Regions from separate parts of the Halomonas sp. PAMB 3264 genome, predicted to be linked through region 2. Evidence: predicted binding sites of a transcription regulator. Region 2 holds the regulator's gene; each other region holds the start of a gene.
What was found. The regulator LexA, encoded in region 2, represses DNA repair genes until DNA is damaged. The targets are predictions, from matches to a motif close to TACTGTNTANNTANACAGTA.
Positions count from the first base shown of each region.

Region 1: recN (DNA repair protein RecN) is a predicted target of LexA. The motif match lies at 821-840, and genes of this name have one in related genera.
Region 3: RN347_RS10515 (PA0069 family radical SAM protein) is a predicted target of LexA. The motif match lies at 779-798, and genes of this name have one in related genera.

Region 1 is NZ_CP134866.1:397,923-400,190, reverse strand. It holds gene grpE (nucleotide exchange factor GrpE) at 30-674, opposite strand; gene recN (DNA repair protein RecN) at 887-2,268, shown strand, end outside.
Region 2 is NZ_CP134866.1:2,084,237-2,086,504, forward strand. It holds gene RN347_RS09360 (TetR/AcrR family transcriptional regulator) at 1-368, opposite strand, end outside; gene lexA (transcriptional repressor LexA) at 585-1,259, shown strand; gene purU (formyltetrahydrofolate deformylase) at 1,453-2,268, opposite strand, start outside.
Region 3 is NZ_CP134866.1:2,324,047-2,326,314, forward strand. It holds gene RN347_RS10510 (alkaline phosphatase) at 1-643, opposite strand, end outside; gene RN347_RS10515 (PA0069 family radical SAM protein) at 824-1,909, shown strand; gene RN347_RS10520 (hypothetical protein) at 1,916-2,167, opposite strand; gene RN347_RS10525 (Na/Pi symporter) at 2,178-2,268, opposite strand, start outside.

The DNA.
Region 1 (2,268 bases), 1.7 Mb from region 2:
GGGGGAATTTGCATTATCCCCCAACTCGACTAGCCCGCTTTCTGGCTGACCACGACCATCGCCGGGCGCACCAGGCGTCCGTTGAGCAAATACCCCTTCTGCACGACTTCCATTACCGTGTTGGGCTCGAGTTCCGGGTTGGGCACCATGGTCAGGGCCTCATGAACCTGCGGGTCGAAGGGCTCGCCACTGGGTTCGACGCTTTCGACGCCGAACTTGTTGAGCACGTCGAGCTGCATCTTGAGCGTCATGGACACACCTTCACGGTGCGCGTCAGAGGCATCCTCTTGCATGCTGTCCAGCGCTTTTTCCAGGCTATCCACCACCGGCAGCAGCTCCTTGACGAACTTCTCGAGAGCGAACTTGCGCGCCTTCTCCGCTTCCGCTTCGGCGCGGCGACGCACGTTCTGGGCCTCGGCAGACGCTCTGAGCGACTGATCCTTCGCCTCGGAAAGACTCTGTTCGAGCTCCTCGACGCGGGCCGCCAGCACCTCGGCTTCCGGGTTGCTCACGCCTTCGTCGAACGTTTCGGTACCCAGCGGCGACTCATCGTCCAGTACACCTTCGAGATCGCCTTCGATCAGGCGCTCTTCGTCGGCCTGCTCGGTTACTTCGGCGTCCTGCTCCTGGCGGGCCAGCTCGTCATCGATCGGGGTTTGCGGTTCTTTCGCCATGCCGTACTCCTGAATGCGGTCGCGGCGCGTAAGCGCCCGCTGGTTGAAATAAAGTGTGTGAGTTAAACGGGTTCATTAATGCGTATGCACGCTATATGGGGGCCTTGTTTGGCATCTCAAGAGGGGCATTGAAGTGAGTTATCGACTACTGTATAAAACAACAATCATTGTATAAGCATCCAGTTTCTATAGAGCCCTGCCCGGGAGGCCCTATGCTGACTCAGCTCGTCATTCAGGATTACGCCATCGTTGACCGTCTGGAACTCGATTTGACCGACGGCATGACTGCCATCACCGGGGAGACCGGGGCGGGTAAATCCATCCTGCTCGGCGCCCTGGGGCTTTGCCTGGGCGAGCGCGCCGACGCGGGGAGCGTGCGCCACGGCCGCGAACGCACCGACCTTTCGGCCAACTTCGACATTGCCCGCCTGCCCGCCGCCGCCGAGTGGCTCGAGGCGCGCGAACTCTCCTCTCAGGAGTGCTTGCTTCGCCGCGTGGTGACCGCCAGCGGCCGCTCCAAGGCGTGGATCAACGGCCAGCCGGCGACCATTGCCGATCTCAAGACGCTTGGCGAGCTGCTGATTCAGGTCCACGGCCAGCACGCCCACCAGGCGCTGATGCGCGAAGAGACTCACCTGGCGCTTTTGGACGACTACGCCGGTCTCAAGGGTAAACGCCAGGCGCTGGCCGAAACCTTCAAGGAGTGGCGCGCGACCCGCGCACGGCTTAAAAAGCGCAGCGAAGCGGGGAGCGAAGTCGAAGCGCGCCGCCAGCTTCTGCGCTACCAGGTCGAGGAGCTCGACCAGCTGGCGCTGGGCGAAGGTGAACTCGAGGTGCTCGAAGAGGAGCAGTCGACGCTTGCCCACGCCGAGGAGACCCTGCGTGAAACCCAGTTCGCCGTGGAGTGCTGCGAAAGCGATGACGGCGGCGCACTTTCGCTACTCAATCAGGCTTATGCCCGGCTCAGCGCCCTGCCTGGCAGCGACAAGGGCGTGCTGGCCAACACGCTAGCGATGCTCTCGGACGCCCGCATTCAGGTCGAAGAGGCCACGGGCGAGCTCGCCCGCTTTGCCAGTGTCACCGAGCTCGACCCGGAGCGCCTGTCGTGGGTCGACGAGCGCCTTACGGATGTGCACCGCATCGCGCGAAAGCATCACGTCGCCCCGGAGGAGCTCTACGCGCTGCACCAGTCGCTTGCCCGCGAAGTGGCCCAGCTGGAGGCAAGCGATGAAGACCTCGAGTCGCTAAGCAGTCAGGTCGCCGAATACCGTGAGCGCTACCGTCAGGACGCCAGGGCGCTTTCCGAGGCGCGTCAAAAAGCCGCCGGCAAACTGGGCAAGGAAGTGCAGCAGCAGCTCGCGTTTCTGGCCATGGGCAAGGCGCGCTTCGAGGTGGCCGTCTCGAGCCGCGAAACGCCCGCTCAGGACGGGCTGGATCAGGTACAGTTTTTGATCAGCGCCAACCCTGGCCAACCCGCCCGGCCGCTGACGAAGGTCGCCTCTGGCGGTGAGCTTTCACGCATCAGTCTGGCCATCCAGGTGGTCGCGGCCAGCCACTCCACCATCCCGAGTCTGGTGTTCGACGAAGTGGATGT
Region 2 (2,268 bases):
CCCTGAGCCTGACTGTAGGCGAGCCCCAGCAGGCGCATGAACACTTTCAAGCTGTTGCGCTCGGCCGGCACGGTCAACACCGTCGTGGCCATGGTTTCGAGCAGTACTTCCAGAGGAATCTCATCATCACCATAGCGGGCGTGCAGCTCATCCAGCGCTTCGTGAAAGCGTTGGCTGAAGGGGTCGAGATAGCGCGCAAACACCGCCTGAATCAGCGCCTTTTTCGAACCGAAGTGGTAGTTCACCGCCGCCAGGTTCACCCGCGCCTTGCTGGTGATGTTGCGCAGAGAGGTCTCTGCAAAGCCACGCTCGGCGAACAGCACCTCCGCCGTATCCAGAATACGCGTGACGGTATCAGACTGCGCCATGGCGCCCTCCAGAAAACGAGTGTTTAAAACATCGCGAAATAGTAGGTCATTAAAACGCCGGGCTCAATCGTGCGAAACCCTGATATGCCCTCTTTTAAAGGCGAACGGCTTTATAATCCGTGGCTTGAGTCATATACTGGACAGAGGAACATACTGTATACTTAAACACATATATTTAAGTCATTTTTATAGTTACCTTTTACCCTGGAGTCAGCCATGCCTCGTCCTCTTACCGTTCGTCAGCAGCACGTATTCGATTTTATCGTGAAGACCATGAACGAGTACGGCTACCCACCCACCCGCGCTGAAATCGCCAAAGCGCTGGGCTTTCGCTCACCCAACGCGGCCGAAGAGCACCTGCGCGCGCTCGAGCGCAAGGGCGCCATCCGTATCATTCGCCACACCTCCCGCGGCATCCGCCTGCCCAATCAGGAAGGGGTGGAAGCGCCGGAATCCGCCGCTGAGGCCAGCGACAGCGTCGAATCCGCGACCCAGGGGCTGCCGATCATCGGCGAAGTGGCCGCGGGCAGCCCGATTCTGGCCGCCGAACACATCGATCGTTACTGCCCGCTGCCGGCGGAGTATTTCACGCCGAAGGCCGACTACCTGCTGCGCGTGCGCGGGCTGTCGATGAAGGATATCGGCATTCTGGAAGGCGACCTGCTGGCGGTACACCGCACCGAGCGGGTACGCGACGGCCAGATCGTCGTGGCGCGCCTGGAGGACGAAGTCACCGTCAAGCGTTTTCGCCGCGACGGCCACCAGGTCACGCTGCACGCCGAGAACAGCGATTTCGCCCCGATCGAAATCGACCTTCGCACCCAGCAGCTCGATATCGAAGGTGTCGGCGTTGGCGTGATTCGCGGCGGCAGTGGCCAGGCGCTGGGTTAATTGACCTATCGATTGAGACAGGAAATGTGGCGGTGCCGGGCAACCCTGCGCGAGGGCGCTGTGAACCCTTCCCTGGGCGCTACTTTCGCCATCCATGGCGAAAGACCCTCGCTACGGGCAGCCCGGCACGGCGGCCCGTATTGTCATCCTCAAGCTTATAAACCAAAAACGGGGCACTTTCGTGCCCCGTTTTTTAGTTGAAGACGACCGTCTTGTTGCCGTCGATCAGCACGCGATCTTCCAGGTGCCACCTGAGCCCGCGGGCGAGCACGGACTTCTCCACGTCGCGGCCAAAGCGCACCAGATCCGTGGGCGTGTGACAGTGGCTGACGCGGTGGATGTCCTGTTCGATGATCGGGCCGGCGTCAAGCTCTTCGGTCACGTAGTGGCAGGTCGCGCCGATCAGCTTCACGCCGCGCTCGAACGCCTGGTGATAGGGCTTGGCACCGGCAAACGACGGCAAAAAGCTGTGGTGGATGTTGATGATCTGGCCGGCGTATTGGCTACAGAGCGCCGGCGGCAAAATCTGCATGTAGCGCGCCAGCACGATGCAGTCCGCCTCGAGCGCCTCGACTTGGCGCTGCACCGCATCGAACGCGGGCTGCTTGTCGCTGGGGTCGACCGCGATGTGGTGATAATCGATCCCGTACCACTCGCTTAGCGCGCGCATGTCCGGGTGGTTGGAGATGATGCCCACGATGTCGCAGTCGAGCTCGCCAGCCTGCCAGCGGTAGAGCAGATCGACCAGGCAGTGGGACTCTTTCGACACCATGATCACGACCCGGCGCCGCTTTTGGGTATCGACCAGCGCCCACTGCATCGAAAACGCGTTGGCGATGGGCGCAAACGCCTGTTCGAGCTCGGCCGCGCTCATGCCGATGGAGTCGGCGAGAATCTCGTAGCGCATGAAAAATCGGCCCGTTTGCAGATCCGAGTGCTGGCTCGCCTCGGTGATGGAGCCGCCGTGCTGAGCAATGAAGCTCGACACGCGCGCCACGATGCCTACCTG
Region 3 (2,268 bases), 240 kb from region 2:
CGAACACTACGGTGGCAAGGCCCGAGTCAATGATCTCTTCACCCAGCGCGGCGTATTCGTTGCGGCTAGGGCTGTGGCCCAGAAACGCGGCGGGCGTCGCGTGGCTCAGCTGCACCGAGCTGACCACGCCCAGCGCCCGACCGCTTTCGACCACGTACTCGCCGATGTGCTTCATGCGCTCGTCGTTGTTCGACCAGTTGATGGCGCTGTTGTAGGTCTTCTGGCCGGTGGCCAACGCCGTGCCGGCGGCGGCGCTGTCGGTGAAGTTCTCACGGGCGTAGTTGTAGCCGGCGAAATAGCTGTCGTAGTCGCCCAGCTTGCCTTCGAAGCCCACGCCCTCGGCCGCTTCATCGCTCCAGAGCTCGGCAGGGTCGAACTCGACCTTGCCTTCGTCGCTCATGGTCGGCTCGGTGGCGGTAGTCAGCGGGTAGGTAGCGGCGAAAACCTGGGTGTCGAAGTCGTCGTACACTTCCTGACCCAGCACTGCGTGGCGGTAGTAGCTGGCGGCGCGGAAGGTTTCGATACCCGCACCGTCGGTGATCATCAAAATGACGTTTTTGGCACTGTGTTGTTGGGCAAGCGCCGGCGTGGCAAAAACGGCACCCAAGGCAAGCGCGAGCGCGCAGCGTTTGAAAGCGACCATGCTGTTCATCCAAGTCATTGATTAAGAGAGACTTAAATTAGCCACGCCAGATGACAGCGGGATGAACGTTTAGCGCGATTTCAGTGACACTCCGTTCACCACGGCCAGCGGTTGTCGTTAGCACGAGCGGTAATATAGTGTATATTCATACAGTCAACCTATTGCCGATCGGATAGCGTCATGTCGGATTCACGCGCCCTCCCCCGGGGCAGTGTCGTTCACAAGGGCCGCGGGGCAACGTTCGACCCGCACAACCGCTTTGCGCCGAGTGTCAGCGTCGAGGAATCCGACGGCTGGTGGCAGGAGCACGCTCCTTTAAGCCTTGCCACCGAGGTACGCGAGGAGCCAAGCAAGAGCGCGCTTGCGTGGAACAGCTCACCGGATCTCTCCTTTGATCGCTCGCTCAATCCTTACCGCGGCTGCGAGCATGGCTGCATCTACTGCTTCGCCCGGCCCTCGCACGCCTACTGGGACATGTCGCCAGGGCTCGATTTCGAAACCCGGCTGATCGCGCGTACCGGCATGCTCGAGCACCTGCGCGACGAACTTGCGAAACCGGGCTACGTTTGCCGGCCGATCAACCTGTCCGGCAACACCGACTGTTATCAACCGATCGAGGCTAGATACCGCACCACTCGGAGCCTGCTCGCGTTTTTGCTCGAATGCCGCCACCCGGTCACGCTGGTGACCAAGGGAAGCCTCGTACTGCGCGATCTGGATCTTTTGAAACAGATGGCCGAGCACCGACTGGTACGGGTGCTGGTGAGTCTGACGAGCCTGGACGGCGACTTGAAGCGCACCCTGGAGCCGCGAGCGGCTTCGCCCCAGGCGCGGCTGAAGGTGATTCGCGAACTCAGCGCCGCCGGGGTGCCGGTGGGGGTGTTGATCTCGCCGGTGATACCGGGGCTGACCGACCACGAAATCGAGCGGCTGATCGAGGCGGCCCGCGGCGCCGGCGCGCGCACCGCGAGCTGGATGCTTCTACGCCTGCCCCGCGAGGTCGCGCCGCTGTTCCAGGCGTGGCTGGTGGCCCACTACCCCGAGCGCGCCGACAAGGTGATGAGCCTGATTCGCCAGTGCCGGGGCGGCAAGACCAACGAGGCGGCGTTCGGCAAGCGCTTTCGCGGTGAAGGCGTGTTCGTCGACATGATCGAGCAGCGCTTCAAGCGCGCCAGCCGTCAATGGGGCATGCAGCCCCGCGCCGAGCAGGGGCTCAACACGCGCGACTTCAGGCCACCCCGTACTCAGGGCGACCTGTTCGACTAACCAACGCTAACGGTTCGGGCCGCGCCGCGCCTTGAGCTCGTCGAGCACCAGCGCGAAGAAGCCGCGGATCTCCTGAAGCTTCGGCCGGGCCTCGACCATCAGGGTGTCCATCTTTTCGAGCTCCTGAGTCTGGGCTTCTCGGGCGTCGAGCTCAGCGCGAATTTCGTCGATGATCTCCACCGAGTCGTTCAACATCGCCTTGAGTTCGGCGGTCGAGGTGGTGTGCAGGCTTGGCCTGGAACCTTGTTCAATACTCATGGCGCCCTCCTTACAGTACGGTAACAGCGATCAGCAGGGCCGGCAGCGCGATGAACACGCCCAGCACCCAGCCGGCGGCCAGCGCCTTGCGCTCGGCGGCG